3 regions of the Shewanella sp. Koi 1 genome follow, and region 1 is predicted to be linked to each of the others. Evidence: predicted binding sites of a transcription regulator. Region 1 holds the regulator's gene; each other region holds the start of a gene.
What was found. The regulator MetJ, encoded in region 1, represses methionine synthesis genes. The targets are predictions, from matches to a motif close to TAGACGTCTAGACGTCTA.

Region 1 (6,745 bases):
CTTATATGGGCTTTGGCTCTAAAAACAAAGAGTTGGTTAGAGCGACAGGCAAAGGTATCCACTGCGGAAACTTACTGCCCCACGTTACCGCACCTGTGTGTGGCATGACGGTACATACCACTGGCGTCACGCTGGCAAAACGCTAATTGGAGGCTCAAATGACGAAAAGATATGTGATGGTGCACGATGAGAACAAGTGCATCGGCTGCCAAGCCTGTAACGTGGCTTGCCGCAGTGAAAACGGCGTTCCAGAAGGGGTGACCCGTTTGCAGGTGAGAGTCGAAGGGCCCTATGGCGAAATGCCCAATCTGCATTTTAAGTACCACAGAGTGTCTTGCCAGCAGTGTGAAGATGCGCCCTGTGTGAAGGTGTGTCCAACGGGCGCGGCCTATGTGGGCGAAGATGGCATTGTCTCCATCCACGGCGACAAGTGTGTGGGTTGTATGTACTGCGTGGCGGCGTGTCCCTACAAAGTGCGTTTTATGAATCCCGAAACCAAAGTGGCTGACAAGTGTAACTTCTGTAAGGACACGCGTTTGGCCCGGGGTGAAGAGCCTGCCTGTGTGACGGTGTGCCCGACTGATGCCTTGGTGTTTGGCGATGCTAACGATCCACAAAGTGAAGTGGCCACATTGCTCAACACTAAGATCACTTACCAAGATAAGACCCATTTAGGCACTAAACCTAGGGTATATCGCGTTCCTACCAAAAGAGGGGGGATTTGATTATGAACAATACTTGGGGCGATATGGCGCAATATGATCCCGTCACTTGGCACTGGGTCATCGCCGTGTATCTGTTTATGGCGGGTTTATCCGCCGGAAGTTTGCTGATTGGTATCGGTTTGCGTTGGTTTAATCAAGAAAAAATGCAAGTTGAGAGCAATATCCTCAAGGCCGCGGCGATTATTGGCCCTGTGGCAATCAGCTTAGGCTTGGCTTGTTTAGTGTTTGATTTAACTAAGCCTTTCCACTTCTGGTTGATCTTAATTAACTACAACTTCCAGTCCGTTATGGCGATTGGGGTATTAGCGCTGCTGGCTTACTCACCCTTGGCATTTGCCTACGCGATTTTAGTACTGCGTGACGATTTGCCAAAGTGGGGCTTAGGTTTCCTCGCGCCTATCGCTAAGCTGCTGATGCCCTTTAGAAAGCTGATTGAAGTGCTATTGTTTGTCCTCGCCATTGGTGTGGGCGCTTACACAGGCTTCTTAATCTCGGCGATGAATGCCTATCCGATGCTAAACACTGCTGTATTGCCTGCACTGTTCTTGGTATCTGGTTTATCAGCGGGTGCGGCGGCCAATGCGGTGCTGGCGCTGGTGATGTTCAAAACCGATAGCCACGACAAGACCTTAGCTAAAATGCATGGCTTAGAATTGCCTGTGATGGCAATCGAAATCATGTTCCTGTTTATGTTGTTCTGCGCCTTGTACTTTAAGGGCGGAGCGGCGGCTGCGGCGCTGGCATCACTCACCTCTGGCGTGTGGGCAAGCGTATTCTGGATTGGTGTCGTGGGGATTGGCTTTGGTGTGCCATTGCTATTTATGCTGCTTCCCGCAGCGACTCGCCACACTAAGGGCGCAATGATTATGGTGGCCTGTGCCAGCTTAACCGGCGTGCTCGCCCTGAGACACTTTATTGTGTATGCAGGCCAAAGTTACTTAAGCTAACGTATTGATGCTAGCGCAATAAGTATCACTTAAATGCGATTAAGTGATGCTCGAATGGATGACAGCTCGTATCCACAGCAACAAAAAGCACCGTTAAACGGTGCTTTTTTTATGGCTGCGATTGGCTGCAATTGGCATGAGGTTATTGCGGTAATAACTCAATCACTGATTTGACCGTGAGCACTAAGGCGCTGATAGCACAGAGCGCTAAGGTCGCCATCTTGGTCTTATGTTTATCCACATTTCCCACCAGTTTGCCCGCCACGAGATAGCCTAAAAAGACCGAGGGCAATAGCATTAGCGACAGCCAAAAGTGCTTGATTTCGAGTAGGCCCGTCACACCAAGAATCGCCAAGGCAATGGTCGAACTAAAGATAAAGAAGGCCGATAACGCCGCGCGAAACTGCGAAGCATCCTTACCCGCCAATAAAATCGCCATCGGCGGACCACCAATGGCGGCGATATTGCCAAAGATCCCCGAGACGACTCCCGCGCCAAACAGAGTCGCTTTGTTCACCGGCAGGCTGAATTTATACAAACTGAGCACCACGGCAACCGTCACAATCGCGGCAATTGCTAAACCAAGAATCGGCTGCGGCGCAAACAGTAATAGGCTGGCACCGATAAAGCCACCGGGCACCCGACCGATGAGCGCGTATTGCAAGCCATTGAATTCTAAATGGCCGCGTTCACGCAATAGGGTGAGTAGCGCGATGGAAAATCCCATCACAATCACGGGGGCGGGCACTAATTGGGGATCGACGATATACAGCAACGGACTGGCGACCACGGCTAAGCCAAACCCAATCAGACTCTGGGTGAGGGCACCTAAAAACACAATCACAGACGCAATAGCAAGCGTTTGTGGATCGATCAAGGAGAACATAGGATTCCATCAAAACAAAATAGGGATCGTTACTTTAACCCACCACGCCGGATGAGTATTAACGATCCCTAATAATTAGTTACGGCAGGATTATGGACGCTTAAGCGTTATTCCATGTCTTCCCACTCGATCCCCATTTCGTCCATCAACCGCTTCGCTTCAGCGGGGATGCTGTCTGGGCACTCTTTCGACAGATCGGCATCATCAGGCAGAGGCTGGCCGGTGTAGGCATGCAAAAATGCTTCGCACAACAGTTCGCTATTCGTTGCGTGGCGCAGGTTGTTGACCTGACGACGCGTACGTTCATCCGTGAGGACTTTTAGCACTTTGAGCGGAATAGACACAGTAATTTTCTTTACTTGTTCATTCTTCTTGCCATGTTCAGCATAGGGGCTGATGTATTCCCCATTCCATTCAGTCATTGACTCACCTGTTATAACGCTAAATTCGGGGCAGATTTTAAACCCTTACAGATTACAGTCAAATTATTGCTACTATTTCTTAGCGATTGCAAACAGATTTCTTTATGTTTAGACGTCTAAACGTCTTAACGCCTATTGACGATACCACTGGGCTTAGGTACATTTAGACGTCCAGACATCTCTTTGCGAACTTAGGAGTTCCCGATGACCGCAGGCAAATTAGTGACCGAGCGTCAATTAGCCACATTGGCAGTGCGTCAGGGTATCGAAAGCGATACTCAATATGGCGCCGTGGTGCCGCCAATTTACCTGTCGACGAATTACGCCTTCGATGGTCATAAAAATCCTCGCGAATTTGACTACAGCCGTTCCGGCAATCCTACTCGCAGCATCTTAGGCGATGCCTTAGCTAAGCTGGAAAAGGGCGCAACCGGTGTAGTGACTTGTACTGGCATGGCAGCCATTACCTTAGTGACCACTTTACTGGGACCAGATGATTTACTGGTGGTGCCCCACGATTGTTACGGTGGCTCTTACCGTTTATTCACCAACCTCGCGAAAAAAGGCCAATTTAAACTGCTGGTGGTCGATCAAACCGACAGCCAAGCACTTGAGCAAGCGATTGCCCGGCAACCTAAGATAGTGTGGATTGAAACCCCATCCAACCCATTACTGCGGGTGGTTGATATCGAAGCTATTGCCAAGGCAAGTCATGGTGTGGGCGCGTTAGTGATAGTGGACAATACTTTCCTGTCGCCGATTTTGCAGCAACCGCTATTGCTCGGCGCCGATATCGTTATCCACTCCACCACTAAGTACATTAATGGCCATAGCGATGTGGTGGGCGGCGCGGTGATCGCCAAAGACCTTCAACTCGGTGAGACCTTACATTGGTGGTCGAACACCTTAGGCTTAACCGGTTCTGCCTTTGACAGTTATCAAACCCTGCGCGGCCTGCGTACTTTAGCTGTGCGCATTCGTGAGCACCAACGCAATGCCGAGCGTATTGTGGAGTTACTGAGTAACAGCCCAGTCGTGAGTAAAGTGTATTACCCAGGTCTTGCTGATCATCCAGGCCATGCCATTGCCGCCAAGCAACAAAAAGGTTTTGGCGCTATGCTGAGTTTTGAGCTTAAGGGCGGCGAGGCCGAAGTGGTCGCCTTTTTAGATGCGTTAAGTTTATTCAGCGTGGCGGAAAGTTTAGGCGGCGTCGAGAGTCTCGTAGCCGTGCCCGCGACCATGACCCACAGAGCGATGGAGCCGCAGGCACGTTTTGAAGCTGGTATTAAAGACACCCTATTACGTTTGTCGGTTGGTATTGAAGATGCCGACGACTTAGTTGCAGATATTCAAGCAGGATTGGCCGCCGTAGCGGCTTGTCAGTAGAGGAATTCGAGATGGCACGTTGTCACTTACATAAATTTGGTGGTTCCAGCTTAGCCGATGCCGATTGTTATCGCCGAGTCGCCCATATTCTGTTAACCCATGGTCATAGTGATGATCTGGTGGTGGTGTCTGCTGCGGGTAAAACCACAAACTTTTTATATAAATTATTGTCCCTGCGCGATAGTAATCAATTATGGCAAGAAGAGTTACAAGTCCTTATCAGCTATCAGCAAGGCTTGATTGAGCAGCTGTTATCCAATGAGCAAGCGCGGGATCTGCGTGAGCGTTTAACCACGGATAAAGCCCAGTTAATCAGTCTATTATCTTTAGATTCCCGTAACGACTACCAAATTAGCCATGTGGTGAGCTTTGGTGAGCGTTGGTCGGCGCGCCTGATGGCGGCGCTGCTGCGTGAATCGGGTGTGGCCGCAAGCCACGTGGATGCCTGTTCGATTCTTGTGGCCGACGAGGCCGCCGTACCGCAAATCCGTGTGCAAGAATCCCGCGCCAAAGTGCAAGCCTTACTGGCCGCGCATCCTAACGAGCGTTTAGTGATCACAGGTTTTATCTGTGCCAACGAGCGTGGTGATACCTTGCTATTGGGTCGCAATGGCTCTGACTTTAGCGCCAGCTTAATTGCCAGCCTTGCCGACATTGAGCGCGTGACCATTTGGACTGACGTTGAAGGGGTATTTAACGCCGATCCGAATAAGATCAACGATGCGAAATTACTCAAGAGCATGTCCCTCGCCGAAGCAGACCGCTTGGCGCGTTTAGGCTCGCCTGTTTTGCATTCGCGCACTTTGCAGCCGCTGTTTAACACTGAGGTGAGCCTAGCCGTACGTTCAAGCTACGCCTCCCATACCGATTTTACCCTGATTGCTCCCCACAGCTCCTCGGCGAGTGCGCCTGTGGTGACTAACCTGAATGCCGTGGTGTTATTTGGCTTTAAGATCGCGGGCGATGTAGCCTGTCTGCTCGAGCAATTAGTCGAAGCAGGGTTAACGCCACTGGCCCATTGGGTATCGGCGCATCAACGACTCGAGCTTGCTTATACCGCTGAAAACCAAAAACAAGTACAAAAGTTATTGGATGCGCAGGCCGAAGCCCTCGGCATTAAAGATCTGCAAATTAATACCGAACTCGGTTTAGTAGCGCTTGTGAGTGCCGATGCCGAGCATTATCGCCGCAGCTTTGCCCGTTTACTGAGCCGTGACGCTAAGCCCTTGTTCAGTGGTGATTTAAGTCTGGTGACCTTAGTGCCACAGTCGCAGGTTAATCTGCTGACGCAAAAAGTGCATCGCCGCTGCGCCGGTCCACGTAAACGCATTGGCGTATTGCTGCTGGGTGTTGGCAATATTGGCGAGGCGTGGGTGAAGCTGTTTAAGTCAGTTTCTCCCTCGCTGAATCAAGAGCTTGAAGCGCGTGTCGAGCTTGTCGGCTTGGTGAGTTCCAGCAAAGCCCTGATCAAGTCTACGGCTGTGGATTTGGAAAACTGGCAGCAGGAATTTGATGCCCAGGCAACACCTTGGCAATATGAGCACTTATTCGAACAATTAGAACAACTTAACTGCGACGAACTGATTGCATTAGATATCAGTGCTAGCGCCAGTTTAACCCTACAATACCCAGAGTTTTTCGAGCGCGGCATCCATATGGTCAGCGCAAACAAACTGGCGGGTTCTGGCCCGCTGCCGTTCTACCGCGAGCTGAAGGAGCAACTCGGTTATCGCCGTCTATTCTGGCGCTATAACGCCAGCTGCGGCGCGGGTTTACCTATCCAGCACGCCTTAAACGATTTGCGTAACAGCGGCGATACTGTTGAGGCCGTCGGCGGGATTTTCTCTGGTACCCTGTGTTGGTTATTCGAGAAATACGATACCAGCAAACCCTTCTCGGAATTAGTGGTTGAAGCGCGTGGCCTCGGCATTACTGAACCCGATCCCCGCGACGATCTTTCTGGGCGCGATATGCAGCGCAAGTTGCTGATTTTAGCCCGTGAAATCGGTCTGGAAATCGAGCTTGAAGATATTGAGCTGCGCTCCCTAGTGCCTGCCCATTTAGCGGATATTCCGTTGGAGCAATTCCTTGCCCGTATCGGTGAGCTAGATGATGAATTATTGCAGCAATATGGCGCAGCAGCGGAACAAAACAAAGTGCTGAGATATGTCGCCTCCTTGGATAATAGCGGCGCAGTCCTTAAAGCCGAGGTGGGATTACAGTGGATTGATGCGAGCCACCCCTACGCCAACCTCACGCCCGGTGACAATGTGTTTGTGATCCGCTCAGCTTTCTACCAAGGTAATCCGCTGATTATCCGTGGACCGGGTGCGGGCCGTGAGGTGACGGCCGCGGCGGTGCAATCGGATCTGACGCAGA
Region 2 (6,745 bases), 1.7 Mb from region 1:
CATACTTTCTTAGTCCTCTAGAGTCTTCTAAGGCTAAAAGAGGCGCGAATATATCACATCAGCAGGGTGTCGGCTATATGATTTAGGTCGAGAATCATTGTCATTTACACTGAGTGTTTGTCAATAAATTCAGACACAATACGATTAAACACCGCTGGTTTTTGAGCATGTAGCCAATGGCCACAACCTTCTAATGTTTTGGCCTGTGCCGCGGGAAATTGACGCATGATCTCGTCGCGATGTTCGGCGGTCACATAATTAGATTCGCCACCACGGATAAAAAGGCTCGGTCCGTTATAGACTTGCTGCGATTTGTGGTTTTCATTTGGCCAACCAATGATGTTGGGATAACAGCTTTTTAAGCCAGTCAGGTTCATCTTCCAACGAAAGCCGGTGTCGGTGCGCTGGAGGTTTTTGAGTAAAAACTGCGCGGTCGGTTCATCGATGCCACCCGCTAATAAATGCGATAACGCAAAGCGGCGGTCAGTGTGACCTTCAAGTGGCAAACTTTCGAGTGCCGCAAATACCACATCATGGCGCGGCTGATAAGCAACTGGGGCAATATCGGCAGCTACCATGCTGATGATGCGTTCTGGATAGGCAAGGGCGGTTGCCATGGCGATTTTACCGCCCATGGAATGGCCAACAATGTGTACACGCTCAAGCGCAAGTTCATCTAACAATGCCACCATGGCCTTGGCTAAGCTTGGGTAATCCATCTCCTGCCAATGTTCACTCAAACCATGATTAGGCACATCAACGCGGATAACCTGATGATTTGCTTCGAGGACTTGTCCTAGCCCCTTAAGATTATCTAAATTGCCAAAGAGTCCGTGGATAAGGAGGACTGCTTCTCCTTGACCTGTGGATGCAAAATTCATGGAATCGCCTGTGCTGTGGTACATAAAGTGCTGCGGATTGTGCCCCTAATGGGTTAAGTTTGACAAGTCTTGAGGCGATTTTGAGGCACAGTGCGCCGAACTTGCTGGCTTTTTCAGCGATTAACGCGCTTGTGCTAATTTGATGTGCGATTTCACGCATTTTTAGATTAATGATGCTTTATCAGATTGATAGAGATAGATACACTGAGGCAACGATCGCACAGATCCTTTGCGAGGATCGCCTGTGGTGCACTTTTTCGGTTAAGCCTATCGAATAACAAAGGATAATAAGGTTATGAAATACATCGAAGTGGATGAAGAGCTCTATCGTCATATTGCCAGCAAAACGGAACGTATTGGTGAGAGCGCCTCTGACATTCTCCGTCGATTACTCGGCCTGTCCGTCGATGCGGTTGAACAGGCGCAGCCACAGGCCATTAGCCAACCGAGTTTAGAGGCAACGACGCCTGAGCCACAGATAGCACCTCAGATAGAAACCTTAGTCTCTGCGACCGATTTCAATCAATTGGTGGATGAGCATAAGTTAGAGCAGCAAAAAGGCGCCGTGGGTCGTTTCTTATTCTTGCTCGAGAGTTTATACCAACAGAGCCAAGCGCAATTCTCGCAAATTTTACAGATCCAAGGTCGCGATCGACTCTATTTTGCGCGTTCACGGGAAGAGTTACTCAAGGCCAGTGCTACCGCTAATCCGAAGGAAATCGGGAATACCGGATTTTGGGTCACGACCAACAATAACACCGCCAAAAAACGGGCGATTTTAGTCGAAGCCTTAATGCAATTTGGCTGCGATGCCCAAATCGCCAACGGCATTGCCGAACGCGTATAACGCCTTTATCGACGCCGCAATGATGCGGCGTTTCCATTTAATAACCGATTTTCCAGTAGGAGAGGATCAGGTGGCAATACATCAACGGGCAGGACAAACCGCGAGTCAGACGGATCTGGTGAATATTCCAAAGCTGATGAGCCATTATTACAGCATCAAACCTAATGTGGATGCTGCCGAGCAACGTGTGACGTTCGGGACCTCGGGTCACCGCGGAACTGCGTTTCAAGCAAGTTTTAACCAAGACCATATTTGGACGATTACTCAGGCCGTGGTGGATTATCGCCAATCTGTGAATATCGACGGCCCGCTATTTTTAGGTATCGATACCCACGCTTTATCTTATGCTGCTTATGTTTCGGCGATTGAAGTGTTAGCGGCCAATAAGGTGACTGTGCATATTCAGCAAAATGATGGCTTTACCCCCACGCCTGTGGTGTCCCATGCCATTATTTGCGCTAATCGTGAAGCGGCGCTGAGTGGCGCCGCGTTAAGCGATGGTTTGATTATTACGCCATCCCATAATCCACCGCAGGATGGTGGCATCAAGTACAATCCTCCCCATGGCGGCCCAGCCGAAGGCAATATCACCGCTTGGGTTGAGTCCCGTGCTAATGATTACCTGCGCGCAGGACTCAAGGGCGTTAATAAGCTGGCTTATGCCGATGCGTTAACCTCGGGTTATGTGCATGCCATCGATTTGATCACGCCCTATGTCGCGGATTTAGTCAATGTGGTCGATATGCACGCTATCGCTAAGGCTAAGCTGAAATTGGGCGTTGACCCATTAGGCGGCTCGGGTATTCATTATTGGGCGCCGATTGCCAAGTACTATGGCATTGATATCACTTTAGTTAACGATAAGGTCGACCCAAGCTTTAGCTTTATGTCGCTCGATAAAGACGGCAAGATCCGCATGGACTGTTCTTCACCCTATGCGATGGCAGGCTTACTGGCCCACAAGGAATCCTTCGATTTATGTGTCGGTAACGATCCTGACTACGACAGACACGGCATCGTGTGTCCGGGCACAGGGCTGATGGATCCCAACCACTATTTAGCGGTAGCAATTGATTATTTGCTGACCCACAGACCCGAATGGAGCGAGCAGTTAGCCATCGGCAAGACGCTGGTATCGAGCGCGCTTATCGATAAAATCTGTACCTTCCATGGCAAAAAATTACTCGAAGTCCCTGTCGGCTTTAAGTGGTTCGTTGATGGATTAGCCGAGGCAACTATTGCATTTGGCGGTGAGGAGAGTGCTGGCGCGGCGTTCCTGCGCCGTGATGGCACGACGTGGTGTACCGACAAAGACGGTTTTATTCTGGTACTGCTTGCGGCCGAAATGCTTGCGGTTACTGGCAAGACACCGGGGCAACGCCATCAAGAATTAGTGGCGCAATTCGGTCAAAGTTTTTACAAGCGTATCGACAGTCCGATCAGCCTTGAGAACAAAGCCAAATTTGCCAAGCTTAATGCCGAAACCTTAAACGCCACTATGCTGGCGGGTGAGAAGATTGATGCCGTATTGACCCACGCCCCTGGTAACAACGCCTCGATAGGTGGCATTAAAGTGACGACGGCCAATGGTTGGTTCGCGGCGCGGCCGTCGGGCACTGAGGCGTTATTTAAGATTTACGGTGAGAGCTTTATCAGTGAGCAGCATCTTGCCGATATCATTAAGGACGCACAGGCCTTGATTGATAAGGCGCTTAGCGCCTGACCTAGCAGTTAAGCATTCTTTTTACCGATAAAAAACGCACTCATGGAAATCCTATGAGTGCGTTTTTATTTGCAGCGATGAGAAGCCAAGCCGCTCACGCAGATGCTAAATGGTGATGATCAATACTGAGATGGCAACTTGGTAAGTTGTTCTTATCGATATAGTTTTGATGATATTCCTCTGCCACATGGAATTGCTGCAAAGGTACAATTTCAGTCACAATGTGGCGTAATCCCCAGCGGCCCGAGCGGGCAAAGGCCAGTTTAGAAGCTTCGGCCGTCGCTTTTTGCTCACGGTCATGGAAGAAAATGGTACTGCGGTACTGAGTGCCGATATCGCCGCCCTGCATATTGAGTGTGGTGGGGTTGTGGTTCTTCCAAAACACATCTAATAACTCGTCGTAGCTGACAATCGCAGGGTCAAATTCCACTTGCACGACTTCAGCATGGCCTGTCTTGCCTTTTTTGACTTCCTCATAGGTGGTCGCTTCGTTATTGCCACCCATATAGCCACAGGTCGCGTTGGTCACGCCGTTGACTTGTCTAAAGAAATACTCCACGCCCCAAAAACAGCCGGCACCGAAAGTTGCTAACGCCATGATAAATCCTGATAGAAGTCTAGATGGCTAAGGATTGTGATAAAACTCATCCCTAAAAGCAAGTGTGTCGACAAAATTAATCCTATGTCGACCAAATGCGGCTAAGATGCTGTGGTTTTGCCGCGAAATGCGCTTGTTTGACCAGAATGACAGAGTAACGGCCCAAAAACTTGTGTTAGTATGGATGCGCTTTTTAAGACGGGTTGCGATAAGTGCTATGAAACAGGCAGTTATTGCCATCACACCCGTCTTTAACACGCTATTATAAGGAGAATTCTGTGTTACAAGCTCTGTTAGATTCGAAGGATTTTCTCGCGCTGACCCTCGCCAATCCTGAAACACTCGGGGATGAGTTTAGTTTCACCTTAGGGGAACATACTCGAGTCGAAGTGTGGGACACCGGCGTCATCGTCTTTGAGCCAGAACAAGCCCAAGGTAAGGATGTCATTCTCTCCTGCGGTGTCCACGGTAATGAAACCGCCCCCATCGAACTCTGCAATACCTTAATCAAACAGCTTCTCCAACAAAAAATCATCGCCAAACAACGCACGCTCTTTCTTATTGGTAACCCTTTAGCGATTAATAACGGGACTCGCATTATCGACGAGAACATGAATCGTCTGTTTAGTGGCGAGCATTCAAACCCACCGGGATTAGTGAATCCTGAGCGGGTGCGAGCAAAAAAATTAGAAGCTTATGTCGACCGTTTCTTTAGGGGCGCAGCCGCAGGGCGCCAGCGCATTCACTATGATTTACACACAGCGATGCGGGCGTCAAAACACGAAAAGTTTGCGATCTATCCCTATCGTCCAGGCCGTGCTTACAGCGCCGAGCAAATCATGTTTTTAGCTGCCAGTGGCGTCGATACTGTGTTATTTCACCATGAGCCGACAACCACCTTTAGCTATTTTTCCTCCGAGCAGTATGGCGCCGATGCCTTTACCATTGAATTAGGTAAGGTGTATCCCATGGGCCAAAACGATATGACGCGTTTTATTGCCGCCCAAGAGATGTTTATGCGCCTTATCACAGACAAACCCTTAGCGCTTGAGCCATTCTCAGCGGATAAGGTGAATCTGTATCAAGTGTGTCGGGTGATTAACAAACATTTTGATGATTTTGAATTTACCTTCGCGACCGATGTCGAAAACTTCCGATCGTTCCCGAAAGGCTTTGTATTGGCCCGAGAGGGTGGGCAGGAAATTAAAGTCGAACAGGAATTTGAAGCGATTGTCTTCCCCAATGCTAAGGTGCCCATCGGCAATCGCACTGTGATTTGCCTGATCCCTTCAGTCGCGCCAGATGTTCGCTAGTTTTGTAAAGCATTATATACATGTCCTCAGGGGATTAGTTGTCGTTTGAACTGTGCCAACGGTTGATAGGTAGTTTACGTTAACGTAATGTTCATCCGGCATATTCGTATAAATTAGGCGTTGTGGATTTTCCATGGCGTAACGAGATAACAAGAGCACAATATGAGCAAAGCAACACTCAACACTGATACAGTGCACCGTGTCGGCTTCTTGGATAAGGCATCGCTTCACATTCCTATCCTTCGAATTCTACAAGCAGACGGCACTACCTATGAAACCGCGGTTTTGCCTGTAATAGATGAAGCCTTAGCCACCAAAATTTACGATACTTGCGTATTCACGCGGGTACTCGACGAACGTATGTTAGGCGCACAGCGTCAGGGACGGATCAGCTTCTATATGACCTGTACGGGTGAAGAAGCGGCGATCGTCGGCAGTGTCGCGGCGCTTGATCAAGAAGACGTGATCCTCGCGCAATATCGTGAACATGCGGCGCTACGCTACCGTGGTTTTACGACTGAACAGTTTATGAACCAAATGTTCAGCAATGAGAAGGACTTAGGTAAAGGTCGTCAAATGCCAATCCACTACGGCTGCGCGGCGTTAAACTACCAAACCATTTCATCGCCACTGGCCACGCAAATCCCGCAAGCGACAGGTGTCGGTTATAGCCTGAAAATGCAGGGCAAACGTAATGTCGCTGTCTGTTATTTCGGTGAAGGCGCTGCGTCTGAAGGTGACTTCCACGCCGGCTTGAATATGGCTGCGGTGTTAAAATGCCCGGTGATTTTCTTCTGCCGTAACAATGGTTATGCGATTTCCACCCCAACCGAAGAACAGTTTGCTGGTAACGGTATCGCTAGCCGCGGTGTGGGTTACGGCATGCACACCATTCGTGTCGACGGTAACGATATGCTGGCGGTGTTAGCCGCGACGCAACAGGCGCGTGCCTATGCGATTGAGCACAATGCCCCCGTGTTGATTGAAGCCATGACTTATCGCCTTGGCGCGCACTCATCTTCTGACGATCCTTCTGGCTATCGCTCCAAAGAAGAAGAGGCAAAATGGCAGCAACACGATCCAGTCAAACGCTTCAAGTTATGGTTGATCAACAAAGGTTGGTTGGCCGAGGCCGATGATGCCCAGCGTTACGAGAAGTACCGTGAAGAAGTGTTAGCCGCCGTTAAAGTCGCTGAAAAATTACCTATCCCTATGCTGGATGAGATCATTGAAGATGTGTACGACAAGCCAACACCAGCGCTGAAAAAGCAGCTGAGTGAACTTAAAGAACACATCAAGAAATATCCGCAATCCTATCCCAAAAGTGCAGGGAGGCTATAAGCCGTGGCAGAAATGAATATGTTACAGGCCGTCAATGAGGCC
Region 3 (6,745 bases), 320 kb from region 1:
ACCCATTGGTATAAATTCTTATCTTCAGCTTTGTTTAGCTGCAATCATCGCCAAACTGGTATCTAGCATACGATTTGCAAAGCCCCACTCGTTATCGCACCACAGCAACAGTTTAACCAACTGCCCTGCGCTCACCCGAGTTTGGGTGCCATCGACAATACTTGAGCGCGGATCATGGTTAAAATCACAGGATACGAGCGGCTCATCAGTATAGCCTAAGATACCGTTAAATCGTCCATTGGCGGCCAATTCTAACACTTGATTGACGGTCGCAATATCCACTGTTTTATCTAATGTTACCGAAAGATCGATAGCGGTAACGTTGATCGTGGGAACACGCACCGAAATCGCCTCAAACTTGTCTTTCATGTGCGGCAAAATCCGCTCGATACCGCGGGCAAGTTTAGTGTCGACAGGGATGATGGACTGGCCCGCAGCTCGGGTACGGCGTAAGTCATCATGATAAGCATCAATCACTTGCTGATCGTTCATCGCCGAATGGATAGTCGTAATCGCACCACTTTTCACACCAAAGTGTTTATCCAGTACATCGATAACGGGCACGATACAGTTGGTCGTACAAGAGGCGTTGGAGACCACGGTATGCTCGGCGCGCAGTAAGTCTTGGTTCACACCGTAAACGATAGTGCCGTCAACATCGGCAGAAGAAGGGTGACTGATTAAGACCTGTTTGGCGCCTGCGTGGATATGGGCCTCGCAGCTGTTGCGATCTAAGATGGCACCGGTCGCTTCATAGACGATGTCGATGTCCATTTCGTGCCAAGGCAACTTAGCTGGATCCGGTTCATGGAGAATTTTGATGACGTCATCGCCGATCAGCATCTGATCATCGACTAATTTGACTCTGGGCTGAAACCGACCGTGGGTAGTGTCGTACTGGGTCAGATGGATGATGGCTTCGGGCTTAGCCAACTCGTTGATTGCGACAATTTGTATTTGCTGACGTTTTCCGGACTCATATAAAGCGCGAAGGATTGAGCGGCCAATACGACCATAACCATTGATTGCGACTCGGATCATTGAGGTCTTTATTTCCTCTTAACAATACTGCATATACAAAAACGGCCTGCAAACGATTGCAGGCCGCATTATACAGATTAACCTTTCAAAAGTTTAACCTTTTGTCGGTAATCTCATCACCTAAGCGATTAGCCTAGTGATTTTGCAGCATTCAGCACATTTTCAACGGTGAAACCGAAGTGCTTCAGCAGCACGTTGCCCGGCGCAGACTCACCAAAAGTGGTCATGCCAACAACAGTGCCTTCGAAACCAACATATTTGTACCAGAAGTCAGTATGGGCCGCTTCGATAGCGATGCGTTTAGTCACAGCTTTTGGCAGTACAGATTCTTTGTAAGCAGCATCTTGCTTATCAAACTCAGTGTTTGATGGCATAGAAACAACGCGAACTTGTTTGCCTTGTTCGGTCAGCGCAGCAGCCGCTTCTACCGCTAATTGCACTTCACTACCGGTCGCAATCAGGATGTACTCAGGCGTACCAGCACAGTCTTGCAGTACGTAAGCGCCTTTTGCCACATTCGCTAACTGCTCAGCAGTACGTGCTTGAGCCTTCAGGTTTTGACGGCTGAATACTAGCGATGTTGGTGCATGACGACGTTCGATAGCCGCTTTCCAAGCCACTGCGGTTTCAGCCGCATCACATGGGCGCCATACCGCCATATTTGGCGTCATACGCAGGTTAGCTAATTGCTCAACAGGTTGGTGAGTTGGACCATCTTCACCTTGACCGATAGAGTCATGGGTGTAAACGAAGATATTTTGAATGCCCATCAGCGCAGACATACGTACTGCGTTACGTGCGTATTCCATAAACATCATGAAAGTCGCGCCGTAGTTGATGAAACCACCGTGGAGTGACACACCGTTCATGATGCCGCTCATACCGAACTCACGCACACCGTAGTACACGTAGTTACCCGCTGGATCTTCTTGAATACCTTTAGAACCTGCCCACAGGGTCAGGTTAGAACCCGCTAAGTCAGCACTGCCACCTAACAGTTCAGGCAGAACCGCACCGAAGGCTGCAATCGCGTTTTGTGATGCTTTACGGCTCGCAATGCCTTCGCCTTTCGCTTGGCATTCTTGGATAAAGGCTTGTGCTTTGGCTTCGAAATCTGCTGGTAATTCACCTTTCAGAACACGGCGCTCGTATTCGGCAGCCAGTTCTGGGTAAGCTTTCGCGTAAGCGGCAAACTTGTCGTTCCATGCTGCTTCACGGGCGTTACCGGCTTCTTTAGCATCCCAACCTGCGTATACGTCGGCAGGGATTTCGAATGGCGCATGTGGCCAGCCTAAGAATTCACGGGCCGCTGCGATTTCCGCATCACCTAATGGTGCGCCGTGGCAATCGTGGCTACCAGATTTGTTTGGTGAACCAAAACCGATAATGGTTTTGCAGCAGATCATGGTTGGCTTGTCGGTCACCGCTTTTGCCGCTTCGATAGCCGCGCGAATCGCATCGCTATCGTGACCATCAACGTTAGCAATCACATGCCAGCCGTATGATTCGAAACGTTTTGGCGTGTCATCGGTAAACCAGCCTTCAACATGACCGTCGATAGAGATGCCGTTGTCATCCCAAAATGCGATCAGTTTGCCTAGGCCTAAAGTGCCAGCCAGAGAACAAGCTTCGTGAGAAATACCTTCCATCAAGCAACCATCGCCGAGGAAGCAGTATGTGTAGTGGTCAACAATCTCGTGACCTTCACGGTTAAACTGTGCCGCTAAGGTTTTTTCTGCAATCGCCATACCCACAGCGTTGCTGATCCCCGCCCCTAATGGGCCAGTGGTGGTTTCAACACCTGGGGTGTAACCGTATTCTGGGTGACCCGGAGTTTTTGAATGTAACTGACGGAATTGCTTCAGTTCATCGATAGGCAGGTCGTAGCCAGTCAGGTGTAATAAAGAGTAGATCAGCATAGATCCGTGACCGTTAGAGAGGATAAAACGATCTCTATCTACCCATTTCGGATTGTTCGGATTGTGCTTAAGGAAATCATTCCACAGCACTTCAGCAATATCTGCCATGCCCATTGGGGCGCCAGGGTGGCCTGAGTTTGCTTTTTGAACTGCATCCATACTTAACGCACGGATTGCGTTGGCGAGTACTTTACGGGAAGACATGCTCTCTCCTGCTTAATTTGTGGGGTCTAGCGGGCAATTTGGATGCATATTTTCCCCTACATAGCGAAGCGACGCAAACGAAAATTGCATTCCACTGTCCAGTCTGGTGGATTACACCTTTGAAGGTTTAGGCTAATTCATCTTAAAACACATTAAATATATTTGTAATACAATAATTCAAATATGTTATATCCTTTGTCACATTGAGTCCCATAGCAATCAGGCTATAACCTTGGTTTGAGCTTAGCTCAGCGATAACTTGCCCAACTCATCCAAGGCAAAACCACATACCACTATCAATTCATTGAGTTAGAGCAGAAACTCCAGCGCCACAAACTCTATCCGATTTGGGGCTTACCTCACTTTACACACAAATATTTAGTTTAGGGGGTGTCAACCAAGGGAAATTCCACTAAAATAGCCGTCTAGATGTAGATGCTTCTACACGTTTGATTGCTAACGACGAGATTTTCCTACTATGGCAAAGCACTTGTTTACTTCTGAGTCAGTCTCAGAAGGTCATCCCGATAAGATTGCAGATCAGATTTCTGATGCTGTGCTAGATGCGATTCTGGCCCAAGATCCTAAAGCACGTGTTGCGTGCGAAACATATGTCAAAACTGGCATGGTATTAGTAGGTGGCGAAGTGACCACCTCTGCCTGGGTTGATATTGAAGAGCTGACCCGTAAAACGGTTCGTGAAATTGGTTATGTCCATTCAGATATGGGCTTCGATGCCGATTCTTGCGCAGTATTAAATGCGATTGGTAAACAGTCTCCAGACATCAACCAAGGTGTCGACCGTGCCGATCCAAAAGAACAAGGTGCCGGTGACCAAGGTTTAATGTTTGGTTATGCCAGCAACGAAACCGACATTCTGATGCCAGCGCCTATCACTTATGCCCACGCATTAGTGAAGCGTCAATCTGAAGTACGTAAAGATGGCACTCTGCCATGGTTACGCCCAGATGCGAAAAGCCAAGTCACCTTCGCTTACGAAGACAACAAGATTGTTGGTATCGATGCAATCGTACTGTCTACTCAGCACAGCCCTGACATCGCCCAAGCGGATCTGATCGAAGGCGTGATGGAAACCATCATCAAGCCAGTTCTGCCAGCACAATGGCTGAACAAAGACACTAAATACTTCATCAACCCAACAGGCCGTTTCGTTATCGGTGGTCCAATGGGTGACTGTGGTTTAACCGGTCGTAAGATCATCGTAGATACCTACGGTGGTATGGCGCGTCACGGTGGTGGTGCTTTCTCTGGTAAAGACCCATCAAAAGTTGACCGTAGTGCGGCCTACGCTGCCCGTTACGTCGCGAAAAACATCGTAGCTGCGGGTCTGGCTGACCGTTGTGAGATCCAAGTGTCTTACGCTATCGGTGTGGCTGAACCTACGTCTATCAGCGTTGAGACTTTCGGTACTGGTAAAGTGTCTGAAGAAGTCTTAATCAAGTTAGTCCGTCAACACTTCGACCTGCGCCCATACGGCCTGACTGAAATGTTGAACTTGGCTCGCCCAATCTATCAAGCAACCGCCGCTTATGGTCACTTTGGCCGTAACGAGTTCCCATGGGAAGCGACGGATAAAGCTGACGCACTGCGCGCCGATGCAGGTCTATAATCTGCATTAAGCTCACGCTTTCGCACAAAAAAAACCGCCTGAGGGCGGTTTTTTTATGCTTAGGATGTATTGCCTAACTCCATTCCTCTCAGCAAGATGGCTTTCACTCTAGGCAAAAGACAGAGACTCAATGAAGCCGTTAATCGCACAACTCCAATCCTGTTCTTGGGCGAGCAAGGTGGGCCATCACGAGCCCATGGCCAACACCTTAGGCAACTTAGAAGACATAGCCACTTGCCTTGAAAGGGATCCTGACCGTTTTTTCGAACCGACCTACACTGAGCCCTATGAAAGCTTATGTGTTAGCGACCATCAACAAGCCGACAGATTAAAACCCCAAGTCTCTAGCGAAATCGTCGCTCAAATCGCGAAAACCGCCTATCTGGAAACGTGGAAAATAATGCCCGTTGCCGAGATTTGCGCGCTAGTCGCAGATGATGCCGATACCTTAGCCACCTTATTGTTAGCCGAAGTCACGCTATGTGACTTCACACAAGAACGTTTAGCTTGGTACTTGCAGGGACGGCTTCCTTTTGGCTATCAAGGTAATTACCCAACGGGGAAATGGTTAATCCTGTGATCCGGATTAACAGTGGTCAAAGTGGGCGTTTTGCATACACAATAGGTTGATCTGCGCGGCGGATAACAGTGCACAGTCTTGCACGTTGATTATCCTTGCGCCCTTAACGGCCTCAGGCGTTAAACGGACGATAGCCGCGCTGTAGGCATTGGTTCTGCCACAATCGAGCCAACAATCTTCAATCTGCAGCCAATAATGGGGGCGACTGTTGTCGCAATCGACTTCAAATCCACGGGCTTCACATTGCTGCAACGCACACTCGGATAGCAAGACTCTCAAATTATCCCAAGCCGATAAGTTCGCATTGGCGTATGTCGTCAGCAGGGTACTGACTAAGTTATCAGTCACTATTTCTCTCCAACCAGAAGGCTTTGGCCTCTGGGCCTGGCATCGCCTTGGCGTATAACCAGCCCTGCACATAACCCACACCCGCCGCTTTAACAAACTCGGCCTCTGTGGTGGTTTCAACCCCTTCGGCAATCAAACTAAAACCTAAGCTATTACAAAGCTTACAAATTTGCAGATACAAGGTCCGCCCTTTTGGCTCACTGGTATTGGCCAGAATACTGCGGTCGAGCTTAATACCATCCACATTGATCCGACTCAGCAGACTTAAGCTAGAAAACCCCGTACCGAAGTCATCTAAGAAGAAAGTAAAGCCATGCTGCTTAAGCTGACGCATGCTGCTATCGATGCGATTCAAATCCAACATAAAGGCCGATTCTAACATCTCAATTTCGACTCGGTTGGCAACACTGCCTAATCTTTCGTGCAGCGTCGCTAGCAACTGAGGATCGGTAATATTGTTTGGGTCGATATTGATGCTCACTTTAGGGAAAAAGCCTTCTAATTCCCAGCGGGCCAAATCCTCTGCGACCGTATTAATCACAAAGCGGTCGATGATATGGGAATAGCCTGCACGCTGAAAGGCATCAATAAAGTAAGGCCCCTTCAAGTTGCCATGTTCATCCTTCAACCGAATAAGCGCCTCAAATCCCACCACATGGTCACTGCTGAGGGCAATTTTAGGCTGATAATGCAGCTGTAACTCCCCTGCCAAGACTTCCTTAATGGTCTTCTCGAGGTTTAATTCAGCTTTCAGTGATTCGGACTGCTGCTGTGAGTAATGCTGCTCACTCATGCGGTCGATATCCGCTTGAAACTGCACGCGTTTGATTAACTCACTATCAAACTCATAGTGCTCAGACATCAAGGAGAAACGCCTTACAAAGGGAAGATAAACCAATACTCCAAGTCCGATTAATAACACTTGGAACAACACCGCGCTGATATGGCCGCTGGCAATGTAAGCGTTGAGCAGTGGCGGCGTGATCCAAGGAAAGCTCTGCCCCTCAAAGCTTAAGATCCCAA

Region 2: the regulator MetJ is predicted to act here: its motif matches at 4,062-4,079, upstream of msrA (peptide-methionine (S)-S-oxide reductase MsrA).
Region 3: the regulator MetJ is predicted to act here: its motif matches at 3,583-3,600, upstream of metK (methionine adenosyltransferase).

What each region holds. Positions count from the first base shown of each region.
Region 1 is NZ_JBREJM010000001.1:633,113-639,857, forward strand. It holds gene phsA (thiosulfate reductase PhsA) at 1-146, shown strand, start outside; gene ACUZ8J_RS02915 (4Fe-4S dicluster domain-containing protein) at 159-725, shown strand; gene nrfD (NrfD/PsrC family molybdoenzyme membrane anchor subunit) at 728-1,672, shown strand; gene ACUZ8J_RS02925 (sulfite exporter TauE/SafE family protein) at 1,815-2,558, opposite strand; gene metJ (met regulon transcriptional regulator MetJ) at 2,666-2,980, opposite strand; gene metB (cystathionine gamma-synthase) at 3,203-4,366, shown strand; gene ACUZ8J_RS02940 (bifunctional aspartate kinase/homoserine dehydrogenase II) at 4,378-6,745, shown strand, end outside.
Region 2 is NZ_JBREJM010000001.1:2,329,521-2,336,265, forward strand. It holds gene ACUZ8J_RS10295 (DUF2788 domain-containing protein) at 1-3, opposite strand, end outside; gene ACUZ8J_RS10300 (alpha/beta fold hydrolase) at 105-881, opposite strand; gene seqA (replication initiation negative regulator SeqA) at 1,177-1,728, shown strand; gene pgm (phosphoglucomutase (alpha-D-glucose-1,6-bisphosphate-dependent)) at 1,799-3,451, shown strand; gene msrA (peptide-methionine (S)-S-oxide reductase MsrA) at 3,546-4,049, opposite strand; gene astE (succinylglutamate desuccinylase) at 4,328-5,362, shown strand; gene ACUZ8J_RS10325 (thiamine pyrophosphate-dependent dehydrogenase E1 component subunit alpha) at 5,525-6,703, shown strand; gene ACUZ8J_RS10330 (alpha-ketoacid dehydrogenase subunit beta) at 6,707-6,745, shown strand, end outside.
Region 3 is NZ_JBREJM010000001.1:948,891-955,635, reverse strand. It holds gene epd (erythrose-4-phosphate dehydrogenase) at 25-1,041, opposite strand; gene tkt (transketolase) at 1,170-3,164, opposite strand; gene metK (methionine adenosyltransferase) at 3,643-4,794, shown strand; gene ACUZ8J_RS04270 (hypothetical protein) at 4,925-5,374, shown strand; gene ACUZ8J_RS04265 (hypothetical protein) at 5,381-5,722, opposite strand; gene ACUZ8J_RS04260 (EAL domain-containing protein) at 5,715-6,745, opposite strand, start outside.